2 regions of the Pseudomonas sp. FFPRI_1 genome follow, and region 2 is predicted to be linked to the other one. Evidence: riboswitches for the same ligand, from Rfam matches in the RefSeq annotation. Region 2 holds a riboswitch; the other holds the start of a gene.

Region 1 (11,945 bases), 3.0 Mb from region 2:
AATCCTTGGTGTAGGCCACCAGGCGACCATTGCCGCCGATCAGGGCCATTTCTCCGGCGCCGCTGTAGAGCTTCTGATTGGCCGCCACCAGCATGTCCTGGATGAAGTTCACCGAGAGGTCGGCACCGACGATGCCCTGGAACTTGCCGTCGAGCAGGATGGGCTGAATAAAGGAGGCGAGCATCACCACCTTGTCGCCGACCTTGTAGGGCGCCGGGTCGATCACGCAGGGCTTGAGGCTTTCCTTGGAGCACAGGTAGTACTCGCTGGCTCGCACGCCGGTGGACAGAACCGTCTGGTCGTTGACGTCGGCCAGCTTGTCCAGGCCCAGGCTGGCGTCCTGGTTGCGGAACCACCAGGGCAGGAAGCGGCCGTTGGCCGCATCGATACCGACCACCGAAGTGCCGATGTAGGCGGCGTCGTTGTGGTCGATGGCATTGGGTTCCCAGCCGATGTAGGCGCCGAGGATCTTCGGGTTCTGGGTGACGTTTTCCTTGATCAGGGCGATCACCTGCTCACGGCTCAGGTTCAGCTGCGCCTGGCCGCGGGAGTCCTGGCTGCCCATCAGGGCGTTGACTCGCACCAGGCCGCCGGCAATCAGCAATGGCGCTTCCAGTTCCCGCTGGATCTGGCTGACCTGGGTCTGGGCCAGGCCGCTCAGGCGCTGTTCGATGACTTGCTCGAACTGGGTCTGGGTCCGTTGTTGCACCATTTCCTGGGTCCTGGCCCCGGAGAACAGGGCATACAGCACCAGGGCTGCAACCACGCTGAGGACGATGGCTCCGGCCAGTGCGGCCACAGAAAACTGGATCGACTTGAACTTCATAGAGGCTCCGGCGCAGGAATTTAGGTCTGCCGAGCTGTATCGGCCGCCGCCACGCTGGCCATTAGCCTTGATTGGAAAAATGACTGTTTTGCAGAGGTGGATGTCGCTATTGGCGAGGGGAGGGGCTGGTCGCGGGCGGGTTGCAGGCGGATATGAATTTTTTGCTGCAGGGCGGGTGTGTATCCCAATTGCGACCAATAGTCCGTTTTGCATCTGGCGCGGATACAGTTCCGCCCTTAGGATACGCGCCACGTTTTCAGGGAGGTTTCATGATGAAGAAGTCGTTGGTTGTTTGTGCATTGAGTGCAGCAGTACTGCTCAGCGGTTGTGAAACGGTCAATACCACCAGCGGTGGCGTAGTGGGTGTGGATCGCAAGCAGTCCATGTTCAGCATGGTGTCCAGCGCTGAAGTCAATCAGTCCTACGCTCAGTCCTACCAGGAGACCCTGGGTGAGGCCAGCAGCCAGGGCGTCCTGGACAAGACCAGCGCCAATGCCAAGCGCCTGCAGGTCATTGCCAATCGCCTGATCGCCCAGGCACCGACCTTCCGTCCCGACTGCGCGCAGTGGAAATGGGAAGTCAACCTGATCAAGAGCGACGAGCTCAACGCCAACTGCGGTCCTGGCGGCAAGATCATTTTCTACTCCGGCCTGATCGAGAAGCTGAAGCTGACCGATGATGAAATCGCTGCGGTCATGGGGCATGAAATTGCCCACGCCCTGCGTGAGCATGGTCGTGAGGCGATGTCCAAGCAGTACGCCGTGGGTGCCGGCAAACAGATCGCGACCCTGTTCGGCGTGCCGCAAGAGACCGTTGCCCTGGGCGACAACGGGGTCAACCTGTTGATGACCCTGCCCAACAGCCGCGAGAACGAAAACGAAGCGGACCTGATCGGTCTGGAACTGGCCGCCCGTGCCGGTTACAACCCGAACGCGGCCATCAGCCTGTGGAACAAGATGGGCCAGGCTGCAGGAGGTTCCGCACCGCCCGAGTTCATGAGCACTCACCCGGCTTCCACCAGCCGTATCGCCTCCTTGCAGGCGGCGATCCCCAAGGTGATGCCGTTGTATGAGGCGGCCAAGAAGTCTTGATCCCTTCGCGTCATTGTCAATGACGCTTTCGCCGGCCAGCCGGCTCCTACGGGTTGCGTAGGGGGCCGCTGGCCGGCGTTTTCATTTACAGCCAGCCGCTGCTCTGCATGGCCTTGTACACCGCCACCACGGCGAGGATCACAAAGGCCGATGCCGCCAGGCGACGAATCAGGGTCAGGGGCAGTTTGTCTGCCGCGAAGTTGCCAGCCAGGACCACCGGTACGTTGGCGATCAGCATGCCCAGGGTGGTGCCGATGATCACCAGCCACAGGTCCGGATACTGCGCGGCCAGCATCACCGTGGCGACCTGGGTCTTGTCACCGATTTCCGCCAGGAAGAAGGCGATCAGGGTGGTCAGGAAGGGGCCGAACTTGCGGGCGGTAGTGGCTTCGTCGTCATCCATTTTGTCCGGAACCAGGGTCCACAGCGCAGTGGCGGTGAAGCTGGCGGCGAGAATCCAATGCAGGGTCGCGTCCGAGAAGAAGCTGCCAAACCAGGCACCTACCGCGCCAGCGGCCGCATGGTTGGCCAGGGTCGCGGCGACGATGCCGGCGATGATTGGCCAGGGTTTGCGAAAGCGCGCGGCAAGAATCAGGGCAAGCAGTTGCGTCTTGTCGCCGATTTCGGCCAAGGCAACGATTGCGGTGGGAACGAGTAGGGAGTCCAGCATCATCAGGGTTTTCCTAAGGGGCGGGTCGACACGGCTATGACACGTACAGCCTTCCCGCCCCGGGTAAGGTGTGCGTGTCATAGGTCTTGTCAAACCCTGCGGTCCGTCTGTGCGGACTCTTGGGTCGCATGCGCCATGGTCTGTTGACCAAGTATGTTGACGCATGCCGGACGAGCGTGGCGCTCGTGGGAGACTACTCCCCTAGGACGGAGCGGATTCTGCCTAGGCAAAATCCTTTCGGCAAGCCTTGTTTGTGAAAAAGCCTGTCAGCCGCGCTTGGCCCGATAAATCCGGAAGCCCTGGCCTTCGGCCTTGATCGCGCAGGGGCCGAGGTGCTCTTCGATCAGCGGCTGGTAGCGCAGGAAACTGTTGGCGACTACCCGGAGTTCGCCACCTTTTAACAGGTGTTTGGCTGCTTTTCGCAGCAAGTTTTCCGTGGCTTGGTAGTCGGTGTGGACCCCGGTATGGAAGGGTGGATTGGTCAGGATGCCGTTCAGGCCCATGGGCGCGGCGTCGATGCCGTCACCAGTCAGCACCTCGGCTTCCAGACCGTTGGCAGCCAGGGTCAGGCGGCTGCTGGCGGCGGCGAAGGCATCGACATCCAGCAAGGTCACGGTGTTGTGCGGGTAGCGGCGTTTCACGGTGGCCCCCAGCACTCCAGCGCCGCAGCCGAAGTCCAGCACATGACCGTCGGGCAGATGGTCCAGGTGCTCCAGCAACAGCGCGGTGCCACGATCCAGGCGTCCGTGGCTGAACACCCCGGGCAGGCTGATGACCTTCAACGGCCCTTCGGCCAGGGGCAACTCATACTCCTGGGCCAGGCTTTCCAGAGGCACCGCTTCGGGGGCGCTGGCCACGGTGACCTGCCACAACTGGCAGTGCCGCGCGCTGTCGAGCTTGCGCGGTTTGCCGAAGGGATTGAGTTGCTTGGCGGCGCTTTCCACGCCACTGCGTTTTTCCCCGACCAGGTACAGCACGCGGCCGGCCAGGCGCGAGGCCAGGGCGTTGAGCAGGTAGTCGGTAAGGTCCTTGGACTTGGGCAGGAACAGCACTGCACTGTCGAAGGCGTGCGCCGGAGCGTTCACCCCAAAATGGCTGCGTCCGGGAAAGCGTGCTTCCAGGGCCGCCTGGTCACCGGCGTGCCAGCTCCAGCCCCGGGCATTGGGCAGGCGGCCGAGCAAGTCGTCCGCGGCCAGGCCGGCCAGCAACAGTGAGCCTTGAAACAATTCAGCCTGGCGTAGCAGCACTTCACTGCGTGTGTCCATGATCCGCACCCGAAAAAAGTGGCGAAGTTTATCAACTCACGACCCGTAGCGGGGCACCACTGAAGAACCCCCGGGCATTTTCCGTCAGTTGGCCAACGATTCGCTGGCGGGCTTCGCGGCTGCCCCAGGCATTGTGCGGGGTCACGATCAGGCGCGGGATGTCGCTAGCCAGCAGCGGATTGCCGGCAGAAGGCGGCTCGACCGTCAGGACATCGGTGGCGGCACCGCCCAAGTGACCGCTGCGCAGTGCGTCGGCCAGGGCCTGCTCGTCAATCAGGCCGCCACGGGCGGTGTTGACCACCAGCGCTCCGGGCTTGAGCAGGGCCAGTTCCCGGGCCGCGATAAAGTTGCGGGTATGTTCATTGAGTGGGCAGTGCAGGGTCAGGGCATCCACCTGAGGCAGCAGGTCCTCCAGGGGAACGCGATCCGGCCGGGCCGGGCGGCCGGGGATCTGCCCCAGCAGCACACGCATGCCGAAGGCTTCGGCCAGGCGGGATACGGCGCCGCCCAGCTCGCCATTGCCCAGCAGGCCCAGGGTCTTGCCCGCCAGCTCGATAATCGGGAAGTCCAGCAGGCAGAACTGTTGTGCTTGCTGCCAGCGGCCCGCTGCCACCGCCTGCTGGTAGTCGGCGACCCGTGTGGCCAGGTTGAGCAGCAGCATCAGGGTGTGCTGGGCCACCGATGGGGTGCCGTAGCCCTGGCAATTGCTGACGATGATGCCCTGGCTGCGGGCCGCAGCCAGGTCGATATTGTTGGTGCCGGTAGCGGCCACCAGGATCAGCCGCAGGTCGGGGCAGGCGGCCAGGGTCTCGGCGTTCAGTGCGACCTTGTTGCTGATGGCGATCTGGGCGCCCTGCAGGCGTTCAGCGACCTGCTCTGTGCTGCTGTGGGCATGCAGGTGCAAGGTGTCGAAACTGTCATGCAGCGCCCCCAGATCCAGGTCGCCCAGGTCCAGTGAGCGGTGATCGAGGAAGACGGCGCGGCGATTGTTGGTCATGAACTGTACCTTTTGCACGAAGGATCTAAGGCGTAATCTGCCGAGCCTAACAGATGAAATAATTAGACATACACAGGAGCCTGCATGTACTTCACCGAGTTCTTGACCGTTGCCCTCATTCACCTGCTGGCGGTGGCCAGCCCGGGCCCGGACTTTGCCGTGGTAGTGCGCGAGAGCGTGACCCACGGCCGTCGCGCCGGAACCTGGACAGCCCTTGGCGTGGGCTGCGCGATCTTCCTGCACGTGGGTTATTCGCTGCTGGGGATTGGCCTGATCGTTTCCCAGTCCATCGTGCTGTTCAATGCTCTGAAGTGGCTGGCGGCGGCGTATCTGCTGTACATCGGCTACAAGGCCCTGCGGGCCCAGCCAGCCAAACCGGCGGCGGACGACCTGCACAAGGAGGCCGGGATTCGCACCGCGCGTGGTGCCTTCACCTCGGGCTTCGTGACCAATGGCCTGAACCCCAAGGCGACCCTGTTCTTCCTTTCGCTGTTCACCGTAGTGATCAACCCGCACACGCCGTTGGCGATTCAGGCCGGTTATGGCGTGTACCTGGCGGTGGCCACCGCCGTGTGGTTCTGCCTGGTGGCCATGCTCTTCAGTCAGCAGCGGGTGCGCGCCGGCTTTGCCCGCATGGGCCACTGGTTCGACCGCACCATGGGCGCCGTGCTGATCGCCATCGGCGTGAAGCTGGCCTTCACCGAGATGCATTGATCTCGCTGAGTTGATTCAGGGTCGCCACGTAATGCCGTGGCGTGTCCCCCAGCAAACGGCAGAACATCGCGCTGAAGGCCCGGGTGCTGCCGTATCCCAACGAGTCGGCCACGCTGTGCACGCTTTCCCCGGCGAGCAGGCGTGGCAAGGCTTCCATCAGGCGCACCTGCTGGCGCCAGGCATTGAAATTCATCTGCATCTGCTGCTGGAACAGCCGCGCCAGGGTTCGTGAGCTGGCGCCGACCTGCTGCGCCCAGTCTTCCAGGGTATGGGGGTGGTCCGGGGTCTGTAGCAAGGTTCGGCAGATGGCTTGCAAGCGCCGGTCCTGGGGCATGGGAATGTGCAGCGGAAGGTTTTCCAGGGCGGCGATTTCTTCCAGCATCAATTGCTGGATCAACGGGTTCTCCGCCTGTCGCGGACCTTGCACGGCTCGCAGGATCAACTCCCGGAGCAACGGCGTGACTGCCAGCACACAGCATTGGCGTAACGAGGGTGGCGACAGTTCCGGGTCGATGAACAGAGAGCGCATGCGCACTTCACCAACCATGAAAATCTCATGCTCCACCAACGGCGGGATCCACACCGCGCGGCTTGGCGGGATCACCCAGGCGCCTTGAGCGCTGACCACGCGCATGGTGCCGCAGGCGGCATAGAGAAACTGCGCCTCACGGTGGCAGTGCAGTTGCTGATGCGCGGTATTGGGGTAATCCCGGGGGTAGGCACTGACCGGGCCATGGTGGAAGTGGTCAATTAACATGTCTGATCCGATGACTTTGTTGTCAGGAATGCGATGGATTGCCAAATTAGCATAAGCGGCACAACAACCCACCTTGGTGTATCGCCATGAATCAAGCCCGCAACGTGATCCGCTACGTCAACGCCGCCCATGTCATCGATCACATGTTCATGCTGATCTTTCCCGCTGCTGTGCTGGGCATGACCCAGGCCTTTGGCCTGGACTATGCGGCGCTGATCGGCCTGTCCCTGGGCGGTTTCATTGCTTTTGGCGCCTGTTCGCTACCCGCCGGCTGGCTGGGGGACCACTGGAGCCGGCGGCAGATGATGTTGCTGTTTTTCTTCGGCATTGGCGGCGCCTCGATCCTCACGGGGCTCAGCAACAGCCCGACCATGCTGGTGATCGGTCTGACCCTGATGGGGGTCTTCGCCGCTATCTATCACCCGGTAGGCACCGCGATGCTAGTGGCCTATGCGCAGAATCGCGGGCGCGAGATCGGTATCAACGGCATGTGGGGCAACCTTGGCGTGGCCTTCTCGGCCTTGATCACCGGCTTGCTGGTGGCGCAGTTCGGCTGGCGCTCGGCGTTCATCCTGCCGGGGAGCGTGGCGATCCTTCTGGGCATTGGTTTTGCCTTGCAGGTGCGTGACGAGCCGATCCCCGTGCGCGCCCATGTACCGCTCAAGGGCAAGGGCGGACAGCAGATCTCCATGTTCCTGGTGTTTGGCGTGCTGGCCCTGGCCACGGCTACCGGCGGCGTGGTGTTCAACGCCACCACCATGACCTACCCGAAACTGTTCCAGGAACGCCTGCATGAGTTGTTCACCTCGCCACAGACACTGGGGGTGGTGGTCAGCCTGGCCTACGCCTTCGGTGCAGTGGCGCAGTTGTTGATTGGCCGGGTGTTGCACCGCTTCAGCCTGAAGTGGCCGTTCATCATCCTGACCCTGCTCCAGGCCCCGTTGCTGCTGGCGATGGCCGACAGCCAGGGCTGGAGTGTGATCGTCCTGGGGGCGGCCTTCATGTTCGTGGTGTTCGGCCAGGTCACGGTAAACGATGCCATGGTCGCCAATTTCGTTGCGCCCCAGTGGCAGTCGCGGGTCTTCGCCTTGCGTTACTGCCTGTCGTTCGGCGCCAGTGCCACGGCGATTCCGTTGATCGCTGTGGTGGAACCGCGCCAGGGCCTGAACGGCCTGTATCTGATTCTGGCGGGGTTCGCGGCACTGACTTTTGCCGCGGCGCTGGCCTTTCCCCGCACCCCGGCGGAAGCGGCGGTGGGGCAAAGCGCTTGAGGTCTCGCAGGGCCGTAACAATGCTGGCCTGAAGCTAGTATTTGTACGGCTCTGCAAATCATCCCTTTGGCTGATTTAGCGGGCGCACGGGAGCTCTAGAGTGGTTATCCTCCAGTCACGACCGAGCCGTCAGAAAAGGGATTCTTATGTTGCAGACTCGCGTTATTCCCCCCGCCGAAGGCGCCTACCAATACCCACTTCTGATCAAGCGGCTGCTGATGTCCGGCAGCCGTTACGAGAAAACCCGCGAGATCATCTATCGCGACCAGTTGCGCTACACCTATCCGACCCTGATCGAGCGCGTGGCCCGCCTGGCCAACGTGCTGACCGCGGCCGGGGTCAAGGCCGGGGATACCGTGGCGGTGATGGACTGGGACAGCCATCGCTATCTGGAGTGCATGTTCGCCATCCCGATGATCGGCGCGGTGATCCACACCATCAACGTGCGCCTCTCGCCGGAACAGATCCTCTACACCATGAACCACGCCGAGGACCGCTTCGTGCTGGTCAACAGTGAGTTTGTCGGGCTGTATCAGGCGCTCGCCGGGCACCTGACCACGGTAGAGAAGACCCTGCTGCTCACCGATGCTCCGGAGAAAACCGCCGACCTGCCGAACCTCGTGGGCGAGTACGAGACCCTGCTGGCGGCGGCCAGCCCGCGGTATGACTTCGAGGATTTTGACGAGAACTCGGTGGCCACGACGTTTTACACCACCGGTACCACCGGCAATCCCAAGGGCGTGTACTTCACCCACCGCCAGCTGGTGCTGCACACCATGGGCGTGTCGACCATCATGGGCTCGATCGACAGCGTGCGGCTGCTGGGCACCAACGACGTATACATGCCCATTACCCCGATGTTCCACGTGCATGCCTGGGGCTTGCCTTACGTGGCCACCATGCTTGGGCTCAAGCAGGTCTATCCCGGGCGCTACGACCCGGAATACCTGGTGGAGCTGTGGCGCCGGGAGAAGGTCACCTTTTCCCACTGCGTGCCGACGATCCTGCAGATGGTGCTCAATGCCAAGGCGGCCCAGGGCACCGATTTCGGTGGCTGGAAGATCGTCATCGGCGGCAGCGCGCTGAACCGCGGGCTGTACGAAGCCGCCAAGGCCAAGGGGATTCAACTGACGGCGGCCTACGGCATGTCGGAAACCGGCCCGCTGGTGTCCTGCGCCCACCTCAACGACGAGTTGATGGCGGGCAGCGAAGACGAGCGCACCACCTACCGGATCAAGGCCGGGGTACCGGGCCCGCTGGTGGAGGCGGCGATCGTCGATGCCGAGGGCAACTTCCTCCCGGCGGACGGCGAGTCCCAGGGCGAGCTGGTGCTGCGGGCGCCCTGGTTGACCGAAGGCTACTTCAACGAACCGCAAAAGGGCGCGGAGCTCTGGGAGGGCGGTTGGCTACATACCGGCGATGTGGCGACCCTGGACAGCATGGGGGTGATCGACATCCGTGACCGGATCAAGGACGTGATCAAGACCGGTGGCGAATGGATCTCCTCCCTGGACCTGGAAGACCTCATCAGCCGCCACGCGGCGGTACGTGAGGTAGCAGTGGTGGGCATCGCCGATCCGCAATGGGGCGAGCGCCCGTTCGCCTTGCTGGTGATTCGCGAAGGCCATGAGATTGGCGCCCGCGAGCTCAAGGAACACCTCAAGCCGTTCGTCGAACTGGGGCACTTGAGCAAATGGGCGATCCCCAGCCAGATCGCCCTTGTTACGGAAATTCCCAAGACCAGCGTTGGCAAGCTCGACAAGAAGCGCATCCGCGTCGACATCAGCGAGTGGCAAGCCAGCAACAGCACCTTCCTCTCCACGCTCTGAGCGTCCCCGGCCGTGCCCGCTCGGGCACGGCATGCCCACCCAGCAAGCCTTTGCCTTGTGCTCATGGATTTTTCAGTCATTCTTGCCGCGCCGTTTTTCAAAGGTTATGGCAAAGGGCTGTTCCAGTGCGGTGGGTGGCTGCAAATCACACTTTAGAGGGATCAAGCAGTAATCCCTGCTGGATATAGTCCGTTCACGGATTTTTCTGAACAACGGAGCATTGCGGGGGGCTAGTGCCGCGCAACTTCGGGCCTGGGGTCGCTGTTGGCAGCCCGGTATTCGAGGCGTTTTCAGAAGAACGTACTGCCATAACAATAATGCACATGGAGTAGCGTCGATGACATCAGCAAACCAGTTCTGGCGCCGGGCGAAACTGCCCCTGGCCGTCGGTCTCGCCTCTACGCTCGCCGGGCCGGCATTCGGCGTCAGCTTCAACATCGGTGAAATCGAAGGCAGCTTCGATTCGTCCCTGTCGGTGGGGGCCAGTTGGTCGACCGCCGGGCGCAACAAGGACCTGATCGGGGTCAACAACGGCGGCAAGGGCCTGTCCCAGACCACCGATGACGGCCACTTGAACTTCAACAAGGGCCAGACCTTCTCGAAGATCTTCAAGGGTATCCATGACCTGGAATTGAAGTACGGCGATACCGGTGTGTTTGTCCGTGGCAAGTACTGGTATGACTTCAAGCTCCAGGACGAAGACCTGGACTTCAAGAACGTCAGCAATGACGGCCGCAAGGAAGGCGCCAAGTCGTCCGGCGGGCAGATTCTCGATGCCTTCATCTATCACAACTACTCCATTGCCGATGAGCCGGGCTCCGTGCGTTTCGGTAAGCAGGTGGTGAGCTGGGGCGAAAGTACCTTCATCGGCGGCGGCATCAACTCGATCAACCCCATCGATGTGTCGGCGTTCCGCCGTCCTGGCGCCGAGGTCAAGGAAGGCCTGATCCCGGTCAACATGTTCTACATCTCCCAGAACCTCACCGAGAACCTGTCGGCCGAAGCGTTCTACCAGTTGGAGTGGGACCAGACCGTTACCGATAACTGCGGCACCTTCTTCTCCCAGCCGGACAATATTTCCGATGGTTGCAACGATAACCTGCGACTGCTGGCCAAGCGTTCGACCATCACTGCCACGGCCCCGGGCCGTGCGGCCCTGGCTGCGATGCAGGCGCGGGGCGTCGACGTCAACGAAGAGGGGACGCTGGTCCGCCGCAGTGGCGACCGCGATGCCCGTGACAGCGGTCAGTTCGGTGCCGCGTTCCATTACAACTACGAGCCGCTGGACACTGAGTTCGGCGCCTACTTCATGAACTATCACAGCCGTGCGCCGATCTTCAGCGCCACGGCGGCCCCGCAATCGGCTTACAACATAGCCCCTGGTTTCGGCAGTCTGGCACCGGTGTGGATCGCCGGTAACTCGAAATACTTCGTTGAGTACCCAGAGGATATTCGTCTGTATGGCTTGAGTTTCTCCACCACGCTGCCTACGGGGACGGCATGGAGCGGCGAAATCAGCTACCGGCCGAATGCGCCGGTGCAACTCAACTCCACCGACATTCTCTATTCCGCCGTTCGCCCCTTGAAGGGTGCATACGCCAACGCCTCCCTGCTGGAGGGCGTGGCGGGGCAGGACCTCAATGGCTATCGCCGCAAGGAAATCACTCAGTTCCAGACCACCTTCACCCACTTCTTCGATCAGGTCATGGGCGCCAGCCGCCTGACTCTGGTGGGTGAGGTCGGGGTTACCCACGTCGGCGGCCTTGAGAGCAAGTCGGATGTCCGTTACGGCCGTGACCCGGTGTTCGGGCCTGGCGCCCTGCCTACCACGGGCGGGCAGAACACTTGCCGCGGGCTCAACTCCACCACCATCGCCGGTGCAGGACCGGGCGCAGATGCCAGCAACCTCAGCAGCAACTGCAACAACGATGGCTTCACCACCGCCACCTCCTGGGGCTACCGCGGCCGTGCCATCTGGGAATACCCGGATGTGTTCGCTGGTGTGAACCTCAAGCCGAACGTGGCCTGGTCCCATGACGTCAAGGGGTACTCGCCAGGTCCTGGCGGCAACTTCGAAGAAGGTCGCAAGGCCATCAGCCTGGGGCTGGATGCCGAGTACCAGAACACCTACACCGCGAGCCTGGCCTACACCAACTTCTTTGGTGGCGACTACAGCACCGTGGATGACCGGGACTTCCTCGCCTTGAGCGTTGGCGTGAACTTCTAAGCACACTGTATTTTCAGGAAGAACGACACTATGAAAATAACCAAGAGTCTGTTGCACGTCGGTGTGCTGGGACTGTCACTGCTGGCCACCGGGGTCATGGCTGCGGTCTCGGCCGATGAAGCGGCCAAGCTGGGCACCAGCCTGACGCCAATGGGCGCGGAAATGGCCGGCAACGCCGCCGGCACCATTCCGGCCTGGAAGCCCCTGGCGACCAATGCCGGCACCGTGGACAGCAAGGGGTTCCTGTCCAACCCCTATGGCAGCGAGCAGCCGCAGTTCACCATCACCGCGCAGAACG
Region 2 (11,945 bases):
CCACGCCGCCGCTCCAGGGCGTGGCGCTCTTGACCAGCAGCACCGGGGTCGGGCAGTAGCGCAGCAGCTTCCAGTCCGCCGGGGTCAGCAGGGCCTTCTTCAGCGGGTTGTCCGGCAGGTGCTGCTTGATCACCAGGCCACAGCCTTCGGCCTGCTGCACGTCAATGATGGTTTCGTGCAGGCTCTCGTTCCACGCCTGCTCGGTGGTAACGCTATAGCCTTCGCCGCTCAGGCTGCTCTTGAGTACGCTGAGCAGCGCCGAATGCTCGTGCTTCTTGTCGCAGACCAGCAGGTGCAGGTGGGCCTGGGTGACCCCGGCAATCAGCTTGGCGCGCTTGAGGGCGAGACTTTCGCCGGGCGTGGGATCGATGACCACCAGGATACTGCGGATACTTTGCATGATCGGGATCTCCAGGAAGGGATGAACGGTTAGGGTCTGTTCTCGTTTGGCCCAGCAACGCGGCTCGTCACCAAACGGGAACAGACCCTAGCGTGCACAACTATAGTTGCTGGCGCCCGAGCCGGATGTTGATGCATATCAATCGCGGCCGCTGGTGGTCTGCGGCCCGGCCGGTATAATCGCCGGCCTTTCGCTATGAAGCCTTTTGTCCCGTGAGCCTCATGTTAACGATCACTGATAGTGCTGCCTGCCGCTTTGCGGTCGTGGCTGATTGTTCGGAAATGTGCCGATGAACTTTCCTGAAATTCCCGACTTTCTTGGCTGCCGCACGCCCGATGCCTGGGTCCAGGCGGCCCTGGCCGACCAGGAAACCCTGCTGATCGACCACAAGAATTGCGAGTTCAAGGCCGCCAGCACCGCCCTGAGCCTGATCGCCAAGTACCATTCCCACCTCGACCTGATCAACATGATGTCGCGTCTGGCCCGGGAAGAGCTGGTGCACCATGAACAGGTTCTGCGCCTGATGAAGCGGCGCAAGGTCGAGCTGCGCCAGTTGCATGCCGGGCGCTATGCCTCGGGCCTGCGCAAGGTGGTGCGCAGCCACGAGCCGGTGAAGCTGGTGGATACCTTGGTGGTGGGGGCCTTTATCGAAGCCCGCAGCTGCGAGCGCTTCGAGGCCCTGGTGCCGCACCTGGACGAGGAGCTGGGCAAGTTCTACTTCGGCCTGCTCAAGAGCGAGGCCCGGCACTACCAGGGCTACCTGAAGCTGGCCTATCAGTATGGCGACGCCAAGGACATCGCCCAGGTCATCGATCGGGTGCGGGCGGCGGAGCAGGAGCTGATCGAGTCGCCGGATCCGGAGTTCCGTTTTCACAGTGGCGTGCCGGCCTGGTGAACGCCTGCCCTTGTGTAAAAGCAGGGGCAAATTGTTAAAAACTCTTAAAAGAATGAAATATCGCGCAAAACCGCTGCAGGTCCCGGGTTTTGTGGCTTGCGTTATCCTTTCCTTAACCTCTTGCCCCCTATAATGCGCGCGCACAAGTGTGCGCTCACAGATTGGCAAATATGGAAAACCTGGGTCTTGGCAAGGTGTTGCTGGTGGAAGATGACGAGAAGCTCGCCGGGCTGATCGCGCATTTTCTGTCCCAGCACGGCTTTGAAGTGCTGACGGTCCACCGCGGCGATACCGCCCTGGCGGCATTTCTTGAATTCAAACCGAAACTGGTGGTGCTCGACCTGATGCTGCCCGGTCAGAGCGGCCTGCACGTGTGCCGGGAAATCCGCGCCGTGGCGGACACCCCGATCGTCATCCTCACCGCCAAGGAAGACGACCTGGACCACATCCTCGGCCTGGAATCCGGCGCCGATGACTACGTGATCAAGCCGATAAAACCGGCGGTGCTGCTGGCGCGCCTGCGCGCCCTGCAACGGCGCCAGGTGCCGGAAACCACCACCCTGCGCGGGGCCCTGGCATTCGGCGTGCTGAGCATCGACCGCAACAGCCGCGAGGTGCGCCTGGCGGGCGAGCCGGTGGAGCTGACCACCATGGAATTCGAGCTGCTCTGGCTGCTGGCCAGCGCGCCGGGCAAGACCCTGTCCCGGGATGACATCCTCAACCGCATGCGCGGCATCGAGTTCGACGGCCTCAACCGCAGTGTCGACGTCTACATCAGCAAGCTGCGGGGCAAGCTCAAGGACAACCCGCGCGAGCCGGTGTGCATCAAGACCGTGTGGGGCAAGGGCTACCTGTTCAATCCGTTCGCCTGGGAGGTCTGAATGCTGCGTCTGTTTCTCGGGCTCTACCTGTTCCTGGCCCTGGGCTTCGCCGGGGCCATGACCGCGGTGCAGCACATCTTCATCAACTACCTGGCCGCCGACCTGATCGAGTCCTACAACCGCGATGCGGTTCGCGGGCCGGCCTACAGCTTGAGCGAACAGTTGCGGCCGTTCGACGAGGCCGGGCGCCAACAGCAACTGGAGCAGCTCAAGCCGCACTACGGGCTGCTGCTCAAGCTGGTGCAGGCCGACGACCTGGACCTGAGCGTGCGCGAACAGGCCCTGCTGGATTCCAACCAGTTGGTGGTGCGCGAGGAGTTCACCGAATTCATCGGCAGCATCGACGGCGGCAAGCAACTGTTGAGCATCAAGCTGCCGGAAGATCCGCCTCTGACCCTGCTCTACAACATCGCCGCCTATGCCTTGCTCGGCGCGCTGCTGGGCATCGTCCTGTACTTCTGGGTGCGCCCGCACTGGCGCGACCTGGAGCGCCTGCGCCTGGCCGCCGAACGTTTTGGCGACAACGACCTGGGCACCCGGCTGCACCTGTCGCGACGTTCCAACATCCGCGACCTGGCCCAGCACTTCAACCGCATGGCGGCGCGCATCGAGGGCCTGATCGCCAATCAGCGCGAGCTGACCAACGCGGTGTCCCACGAACTGCGCACGCCCATTGCCCGCCTGTCCTTCGAGCTGGACCAGTTGCAGCAACAGCCGGACCCGGAAGAAAACCGCGAACTGATCGCCGACATGTATGCCGATCTCGGCGAGCTGGAGGAAATGGTCTCCGAACTCCTCAGCTACGCCAGCCTGGAACATGGCGCGGCCACCCTCCATCGGGAAAACATCCAGGCCCAGAGCTGGCTCGACAGCGTGGTCGGCAGCGTGGCCCTGGAGGCCGAGGCGGCCGGGGTGCAATTGCTGATTCGTTCCTGCCAGGTGGAGTACGTGCGCATCGAGCCGCGGTTCATGGCCCGGGCGGTGATCAACCTGCTGCGCAACGCTATCCGCTACGCCGACCGCCGGGTCGAGGTGTCCCTGGTGCGCCTGGAGCATGGCTACGAAGTGCGGGTCAACGATGACGGTCCGGGGGTGCCGGTGGACGGCCGGGAGAAGATCTTCGAGCCGTTTTCCCGCCTTGATGCCAGCCGGGACCGGCGTACCGGTGGGTTCGGCCTGGGCCTGGCCCTGGTGCGGCGGGTGTCGCAATGGCATGGCGGCAAGGTGGAAGTGGCAGATTCGGAGTGGGGCGGTGCTTCCTTCCGCATGACCTGGGCCCACCTCGACTGAGGTTCGCCCACGGAGCCCTGAACCTGCGCAACAACGCGGCCGGTGATCACGGGCCGCGTGTTCCCTTTCTTAGAAGCTGTACTCAAGCTCAGTGGCGATGCTGGTCTGCATGCGCCGATCGACGATCGGGCTGTCGCCGGCTTCCTTGCTCAGGTACTTCATCGACAGCAGGGTCGAGACCTTGGTCTGCTCATTGAGGGGCAGGGTCCAGGCCAGGTCGGCGCCGCTGCTGACCCGTCCACCCTTGGCCCGGTAGGCGCCGAAGCGGCTGTGGGCCGCCTGGGTGTCGCTCACCCCGTACCAGGTCTGCATGTAGTCGGCGTTGCCGAACAGGCTGTTGAGGCTGGCGTCCAGGCTGCCGAAGCGGCCCTGGTAGAGGTTGCTGCCAATGCTCAGTTCCAGTGCGCTGTAGGCCGAGCCGGTGTCACGGTTGCTGTTCTTCTTCACCGCGTGGGTCAGGGTGGCGCCCAGTTCGAACGGCCCCAGGTCGTAGCCCAGGTGCGCGCCGAACTGCGCCCGGGACTTGATTTCGCCCATGCCCTTGAGGCGCTTGGAGCCCGAACCCAGGTGGTTCTTGTCGCGGCGTTCCTCGCTCGGGCCGACCCAGGTACTGAACGAGAAGTCCCCCCATTCATTGCCCCAGCCCAGGCCCTGGTCGGTATTGAGGAACACCCCCCAGGGGCTGACGATCTCGCCGCCGAGAATCGGCGCCACGGCGCGTTCGTCACTGCCGCTGTAGCGCGGCACGCTGGCGACCCCGGCGTGCACGCCATATTTCCAGTCTTCGGCGTGCAGGGCGGGGGAGACCGCGGTCAGGCCCAGGGTGCCGGCCCACAAGGCGGTGGTGGTGGAGCGTCTCAGGCGTTTCATCGTCAGTCAGAACCTCAGGTAGTTGGCGTTGTAGGTACGTTTGAATGAGTAGCCCAGGAGGTTCACCCCATTGATCTGGCGGCGCACGGTATCGCCCAGGCCCGGGCCGTTGCCGGCGATCACCGCGTGGGCGTTGTCCACCGGAGCGAGGATGTAGTCGGTGAGGGCGCGACCTTGCTGCAGGCTGCGGATCATCAGGAAGCCGTCCTCCAGGGCGATGTTCATGCCGTCGATGGGGGCAGCGCTTGAGTCGGCGTTGAGGGCCTGGTAGGTGCCGACCGTGGCCAGCCAGTTGTCCGTCAGCGGCACCGGTTCGACCCGTTCCCCCACCGCCAGCAACTGGCCGTGGCTCTTGGCGGTGAACACCCGATGGCCCTGGACCTTCATCACGTCCAGTTGCAGTTGGCCCAGAGGGCCGAGGTCCTGATTCCAGAGCCCGAGCAACCTTTTGCGCACCCGCAGCCAGCCCTGTTCGTCGCGCAGCAGCTCGTAGCGCTCGCCAGCCAGCTCGGCGTACAGGCGTCGGTGCTGGTCGCGAATCCGCAGCACGCCCCAGCGGGTGGCGTAGAAACCCGCCAGCAGATGGCGATCCGCGGCTTCCGGAACCCGCCGGCGCTTGGCCTGCGGGGCTGTGGCCGGCGGTGGCTGTGCCGAGCTGCCGTGGGCCTGCAACAGCATGCGCAGAACCTGGGGCACCAGGGGTTGGGCCAGGGCCTCGCCGCTGTTGGCATTGCTCATCACGATCACCGCCAGCTGCTGCTCGGCCAGCACACTGACCTGGGCATGGAACCCTGCGCCAAAGCCGCTGTGCCGCCAGGTACGGATACCCGGCCGGACCCACTCCTCGCCGCAGGGCGACAGGAACCAGCCCAGGCCTACCTGACAGTCGAAATCCAGCGGGTTGCCGGCGTTCTGCGCGCGGACCATTTCGTTGATGGAGGCCGCTGACAGCAACTGCCGGTCCTGGTACCGGCCCTGGGCGAACAGCATGCGCAGGTAGCGGCTCAGGTCCCGCGGGCTGGTCCACAAGCCCTGGGCGGAAAGGTCGCGGACCAGGGCATCGCTGCTCGCGCCGTCTTCGTAGCCCCTTGCCCGGTAAGGCTGGGTGCGGCTGTCACCGACGAAACTCGACTGGCTCATGCCCAGCGGGCGCAGCAGGCTCTTCTGCAATTGCTGTTCGAAATCCACGCCGCTGCTGCGCTCCACCGCTGCCCCGAGCAAGGCATAACCGAGATTGGAGTAGGCGGTCTGGGTCCCCGGGGCGTTGCTCAGCCAAAGCCCGCTGAGCTTTCTCGGCAGTTCATCGAGGGCGTCGGGCCGATGTGCGTCGCGCAGGTATTCGCTGGGAATGCCGCCCTGGTGGCTGAGCAGGCGGCGCAGGGTTACCGCCCGGTCGGCGGCATCCTGGTCCTCGTGGAAACGCGAGCGCACATAGAACTCCCTGAGGGTGTCCTGCAGCGGCGCGTCCAGCTGCAGGCGCCCTTGCTCCACCAGTTGCATCACCGCGGTGGCGGTCAGCAACTGCGACAGGGCGCCGGCGCGAAAGGCCGTGTTCTCGGTCACTTGCAGGCCCCGGGCCTGGTCGGCGAAGCCAAAGCCCCGGGCCCAGATCAGTTGCTGGCCGTCCACCAGGGCAATCGACAGTCCTGGCACCTGGTGCTCGGCCATCTGCTGCGGGATGTACTGCTTCAGGTAGCCGATGATGCTGGCGTAATCACCGGGTGCGATGGGCGGCGGCGCCGGCGGCTGGCCGTTGCAGCCAAGGTTGCTCAAGAGCAGGCCCACCAGCGGCAGGCCGAGACGTTTGCGGGACATGCAGCACCCGAGGGCCAATTGGATGTGCGGATGCTAGGGAAGGGCGGCGCAGCAGTCTTTGGCAGCTTTGTCGGGAAACTGTCAAAGAGTGTTAAGCCCCGATAGCGCTCACGCCGCCAGCCCCTGGTGCCTGGAGCTGACGTGGCGAGGCGCTGATGAAATTTTCACAAATGCCCGGGTAAGCTGCGCGTCTCTTTGGGGAGTAACCTGCCACCGCGCACCGCGGTGGCGCCCGTATCAACACTCTCGGCAACCTGCCGTGGTACGGGCACCGTTTCGGTTGGTGAGACCATCGACATACCTGCGCTGAAGTCGGGCGCGTGGGCATGTCGTGGACTCAAGCCCGACCGGAAGACTCAACGTGAACCCAGCCTCGATCATTTTCCTCGCCTTTGCCATGTCCACCGATGCCTTCGCCGCCGCGGTGGGCAAGGGCTCGGCCATGCTCAAGCCACGCCTGCTGCAAGCTTTGCGCATTGGCTTGATCTTCGGCGTCATTGAAGCCATCACCCCGGTGGTGGGTTGGTTCATCGGCCAGGCCGCAAGCCAATGGGTGTCCCATTGGGACCACTGGATAGCCTTCGGCCTGCTGCTGGTACTGGGCCTGCACATGATCTGCAACGGCCTGCGCCTGGAAACCGAAGCCGAAGAAGAGGCACCACGCAAGCAGGGCTTCTGGCTGCTGGCCGCCACCGGTTTTGCCACCAGCATCGATGCCCTGGCCGTGGGGGTGGGCCTGGCCTTCGTCGACGTGAACATCTGGGTGGCGGCGGCTGCCATTGGCCTGGCGACCATGACCATGGTCACCCTGGGCGTGATGCTCGGCCGGGCTATTGGCACGGTGATGGGGCAGCGTGCAGAAGTGCTGGGCGGCCTGGTGCTGATCATTGTCGGCTCGGGGATTCTCTACGAGCACCTGAGCGCAATGGCTTGACTCTGTAGTAGCTACAGGGTTTTTACTGGCGATCACAGCACAGTGGAGTGATCGACATGGGTTTTTTCAAGCGGTTGTTGGCGGGGCAGCATGGCGCTGGGCATGGCGGCGGGCATGGTGGTCACGGCGGTTCCCGGGGCGGTCATCACGGCGCCGGGGCCTCCACACAAGGGGGCAGTCCTTGCCCGCAATGCCGGGCGCTGAACCCGGCATCCGCGCGGTTCTGCCAGCAATGCGCGGCGTCTTTGGTGGCGGCGGGCTGTGCCCAATGCGGTACGCCACTGGCCGCCGGGGCGCGGTTCTGCGGGCAGTGCGGCCGCGCCTCGGGCTGAGGCGCGGCGCAGCGGCTACAGGGCTAGGCTGTGGATCACCTGGGTGGCGTCGTCGGGATCGATGGCGCTGCGCATGCCGAGAACTTTCGCCAGCCGGCGCATGCTGTAGTTGGACGCGGCGTCCACCGAATACAACTGCTGGAAACCATTGTGCCGGGCTTCGTCGATCAGGTGCTGCATCAGCAGCGCCCCAAGCCCCTTGCCTTGCCATTCATCGGCGATGGTCACGGCGAATTCGCAGCGCCAAGGCTGGTCGTCGACCTGGGCGTAGCGGCTGATACCGACTTCCCGCAGCTCGCCGTTGTCGTGCACCAGGGCCACGTAGGCGACTCGTTGCGGAGTGCCGACATCCATCAGCTGATCGAGCAGTTGCTCGCCGACTTCCTTGATCTCACCGAGAAAACGCTGGTGCCGGGTCACCGGGGAGAGGTTTTCGATAAAGGCTTTCTCGCGCTCCCGGTCCTGGGGCCGTAGCGGACGGATCAGCACATGGCTGCCATCGCTCAAGGCGTCGATCCAGTATTGGCCTTGCTGTGCCGGGAAGGGCGGTTGGACGAGGATATCGAGAGCGCTGCTGGACATGATCAAGTCTCCGGAAAACCAAAGGGCGAGCAATTGCCTAGAGCTTCACCCCGCAGGCGAGGCACACCCTTGACCGACATCAATATCTGCGCTGTCACCGGCCCGCTGGCGATCACCGGTCAGGTTCCGCGCCTTCTGGGCCGGCCCTTTGGCCGGGTGCGGCAAACCGGCGCAGCACCGTCGGGGCGGCCCCTTATCGCTGCAGATCCAGGCGCGCATGCCATTGCGCGATGGACTCCTCGGGGTAGTGCTCGAACTGCAGGTCATGGGGGTGCCAGTCGATCTCCACCCAGGGCGCCCTGGAATCGAGCATCAGGTGGGTGTGCTCCGGCGGCACCGGCAAGGGCGTGTCGATGGCCGAGGCAAAGGGGTGGATCAACTCCGGCCACTGCGGGCTGAACAGCCACAGTCCCGAGCCGCAGAGGCTGCAGAAATGCCGCTCGGCGCTGCTGCGTCGGGCCCGGTGGGCCCCGGGCTGCTTGATCAATGCCCGATAGACGCTGATGTGACGGCGGCCCTGAACCTTGAGGCTGGCGGCATCGCCGCCGAGGTTGATGGCATAACCGCCGCCGCCCTGGGTCTTGCGGCAGATCGAGCAGTAGCAGCGTTGATAGGGGTAGGGGTGGGCGCTGTCCAGGCTGAAGCGGACGGCGCCGCAGTGGCAGGAACCTTCGAGTTGCATGGGGACCTCCGGGAGTGCGTCAGCAACCTGCCCAAGCCTAGCCGCTGGCAGTGCCGCACGGGGGCTGGCCCGGTGGTTGGCCTGGGCAAAACCGTGCAGGCATTTGGCTATTAACCCTAGTGCCTAATGGTCTTTTCACCGGTATTGGCCCGCGCAAACCCTGATCTACGCTGTCGATCAGGATACCCAGGAGGCAGGACATGGACCGTCAGCGTGGCAGCAACCCTATCCCACGGCAGCTCGTTCTCGGCGTGCTCGGAAGTGGCATGGCCCTGCTGGGGGCGTTCGCCCAGGCGGCGCCGGTGAGCATCAGCATCTCACCCACGGTGCCCGCCGATATCCCCGGAGGCGCGCCCCAGGCATCCCTGGCCCAGGCTGCGGCGTTCGCCTGGCAGGAGTTCATTGCCCTCAACTGGCCGGCCCAGGCCGGGCAGCGCGATGTGCCTGATACCCGGCAGTTGTTCGGTGCCCAGACCGGTCCCCTGGTGTGGCAGACCTACCGCAGCAAGGTGGAGATTTTCCCGGGCAATGGCAACGCCAGTGTCGGACCACCCGGCTATCCGGGCTCCGGGGCGCGGGGCAACTATGGCTATAACTTTCCCCCTACCTACAACTACGCGGTCAAGGTCGAGGCCTGCGCCGGCCAGGCCCCGGTGCGGCAGCCGGCCTGGATCAACCTCGACGAAACCACCCAGATCGGTCTCGACCAGATGTTCGCCGGGGCATCGCCTGCGACCCCTGTCGGCGGCAACTCCCAGCCCCAGCTGGTGCGCTTCCTGGCCAAGGCCAATCAGGTGCAATACGCCTATGTGGCGGCCAATCAGTACTGGTACGCCAACCCCTCGCTGCGTCAGGCCGCGAACGCCTTCAATACAGCGGTCAAGCAGAAGCCGCCGGTATTCCCCTCTGGCCCGCGGGTCAACTTTCCCAATGGCACCATCGAGGTCAAGTCGGCCTGGCGCAAGCTCGGCCCCGGGGAGAATCCATCGCGATTCCATGTGCAGACCGTGCGTTTCTACGAGCGGCAGAAGGCGCCGAACAGCGGCCTCTGCTATTTCGAGGATCAGTGGGCCATGGTTGCGCTGCACATCATCCAGAAGACCCCCAGCGCCCCGAGCTTCATCTATGCCACCTTCGAGCAGGCCGACAACATCCTGCTGGCCAATGGCCGGGCGGTAGAAGACCAGGACGGCACCATCGTCAACCGTCCGCCGACTGTCGATCCCACCACGCCCAGGTTGAACTACCAGGACGGGATACCGACTCCCCAGCAACCCAACTTGCCGTTGGTCAAGGCCAGTGGCGGTTTCTGCAAGCCTGGAAAGCAGCTGTATTTTCAGGAGCAGAACAAACCCGGGCTACCGTCTGGCGGGCCGATCTGCGTCAACCAGCGCTATGAGTCGATCACCCCGGATGTGGTGCAGGTCAATCAGGCCGCGCATCGGGCGATCCAGGACTACAACCAGGCTCGCAAGATCAGCAACTCTCCCTGGCTGTACTACAAGCTGGTCTCGGTCCAGGCCCAGCCGTTCGACACCACGCAGATATCCAGGACCGATATCAGCCATGGGCGCGGGGTTTACTACCAGGCCAATATCATGGTGGAAACCGACTACACCCTGCAGCAGTTCAGGGGGCGGATTGCCACCAACGGTGCGCCGACCTCCTTTCAGGCGGCCGGTACGCCACCGCCGCCGAACGTGTTCTCCCAGCCGAGCAGAACCTCCGCGGTGCAGGGGGTGAACATGGGGGGCTGCATGGGCTGCCATGGCAACGCCCAGGTCGCCGGTTACGACTTCAGCTTCATCCTGCAGGGCGGCAATGTCCGGCTGCCCGAGGCCGCGGGCGCCGAATCGGCCGCGGCCGCCAGTGTGCGTTATCTGCAGTTGTTCAATCCGCATATCGAAGGGGAATAAGCATGGCGCTCAACAGTTTCAAGGATGTGCAGAACCTTCTCGACAGCTACGTCGCGCAGAACAACCTGCCCATATCGGGGGCTCCCCATGGGGCCTTCTGGCAGACCAGCTATCAGGCCTTCGTCACCGGCAACGTACCTGGGGTACAGGATCCCAATACCGGCCAGGCGCTGCCGATCCTGAGCAAGGGCGATGGCGCCCACTCGAACATCATCTACGCCCTGAGCGGCACCGCGGGCACTTACTGGGGGCCGGAAGGGGCGTTCGGCCCGATGCCTCCGGGCGGCCCTTCCATGCCCCAGGCGCAGATCGATGAACTCAGTGCCTGGATCAGCAATGGCTGCCCGCAGTAACGCCTTCAGCCTGACCACCTCAGCCATGCCCCGGGGGCACTAGCCCCTGGGGCCTTGCCGTGTCCGAGGCGTGGCCGGCCTCACTCGCCAGCCTGGCTGGTGGCGGGTTGCAGCGCCGTTGGCATCAGCGTCGCGATCAGCGCCCGCACGGTGCCGGGCAGGGCTTCCAGTTCGCGGACGATGATGCTGCGTTCACGAATCGCCCAGCTCTCATCCAGCTTCACCGTCACCAGCTGCATGGTCCGGCTGTGCCGCAGTGCGGCGGACTCGGGAAGGATACCGATGCCGACCCCGGCCTCGACCATGCGGCAGATCGCCTCGAAGCTCGACACCTGGATGCGCAGCGACAACTGCTTGCCCAGGCGCTCCACGTGTTCACGCAGGAAGCTCAGCAAGGTGCTGCCTTCATGCAGGCCGATGTGCTGGTAATCCAGGGTCTGTTCCAGGGTCACCGACGCCTGGGCGGCCAGCGGGTGGTCCACCGGCACCGTCAGCACCAGGTGATCGGTGCTGAAGTGCAGCACCTGCAGGCCGGCGGCCTCCACGGGGCCGGCGATGATGCCCATGTCCGAGGTGCCGTCCAGCACCCCGCGGACAATGTCCCGGGACAGGCGCTCCTGCAGGTCCACCGTGACCCCTGGGCGCTGGGACAGGAAGCCTGCGAGTATTTCCGGCAGGAACTCGGTGACCGCCGTGGTGTTGGCGAAGATGCGGATGTGCCCGGTGGAATCGCCGCCGTACTGAGTGAACTCGCTTTTCAGGTAATCCACCTGGCGCATGATCAGTCGCGCGTGCTGCAGCAGGCGTTCACCGGCCGGAGTGACCTCCACGCCGCGGCTGTCGCGGTACAGCAGGCGGGTTTCGAGCTGGCCTTCCAGGGCCTTGATCCGCGCACTGGCGGCGGCGGGGGAGAGAAAGGCCCGGCGTGCCCCCTGGGTCAGGCTGGGGGATTCGGCGATATGGATAAACAGGCGTAGGTCCGCCAGATCGAAATG

Evidence for each region. Region 2 has a riboswitch for manganese ahead of mntP (manganese efflux pump MntP). Riboswitches for the same ligand answer to the same signal wherever they lie in the genome.
Region 1: linked by a shared signal. The riboswitch ahead of ACZ5BO_RS29135 (TMEM165/GDT1 family protein) and the one ahead of mntP (manganese efflux pump MntP) in region 2 are both predicted to bind manganese.

The regions. Positions count from the first base shown of each region.
Region 1 covers NZ_AP029168.1:6,509,211-6,521,155, reverse strand. The annotation lists gene ACZ5BO_RS29140 (M48 family metallopeptidase) at 1,099-1,917, shown strand; gene ACZ5BO_RS29135 (TMEM165/GDT1 family protein) at 2,003-2,587, opposite strand; yybP-ykoY riboswitch at 2,679-2,802, opposite strand; gene ACZ5BO_RS29130 (methyltransferase) at 2,854-3,852, opposite strand; gene ACZ5BO_RS29125 (2-hydroxyacid dehydrogenase) at 3,884-4,849, opposite strand; gene ACZ5BO_RS29120 (LysE family transporter) at 4,934-5,563, shown strand; gene ACZ5BO_RS29115 (AraC family transcriptional regulator) at 5,547-6,320, opposite strand; gene ACZ5BO_RS29110 (MFS transporter) at 6,407-7,591, shown strand; gene ACZ5BO_RS29105 (fatty acid--CoA ligase) at 7,738-9,420, shown strand; gene ACZ5BO_RS29100 (DUF1302 domain-containing protein) at 9,758-11,647, shown strand; gene ACZ5BO_RS29095 (DUF1329 domain-containing protein) at 11,678-11,945, shown strand, end outside.
Region 2 covers NZ_AP029168.1:3,475,992-3,487,936, forward strand. The annotation lists gene ACZ5BO_RS15535 (universal stress protein) at 1-400, opposite strand, end outside; gene ACZ5BO_RS15540 (MiaE family protein) at 690-1,295, shown strand; gene ACZ5BO_RS15545 (winged helix-turn-helix domain-containing protein) at 1,466-2,176, shown strand; gene ACZ5BO_RS15550 (ATP-binding protein) at 2,177-3,466, shown strand; gene ACZ5BO_RS15555 (MipA/OmpV family protein) at 3,536-4,336, opposite strand; gene ACZ5BO_RS15560 (serine hydrolase domain-containing protein) at 4,343-6,151, opposite strand; yybP-ykoY riboswitch at 6,337-6,502, shown strand; gene mntP (manganese efflux pump MntP) at 6,513-7,085, shown strand; partial or broken gene ACZ5BO_RS15570 (double zinc ribbon domain-containing protein) at 7,280-7,417, shown strand; gene ACZ5BO_RS15575 (GNAT family N-acetyltransferase) at 7,433-7,999, opposite strand; gene ACZ5BO_RS15580 (GFA family protein) at 8,193-8,681, opposite strand; gene ACZ5BO_RS15585 (hypothetical protein) at 8,882-10,597, shown strand; gene ACZ5BO_RS15590 (hypothetical protein) at 10,600-10,950, shown strand; gene ACZ5BO_RS15595 (LysR family transcriptional regulator) at 11,031-11,945, opposite strand, start outside.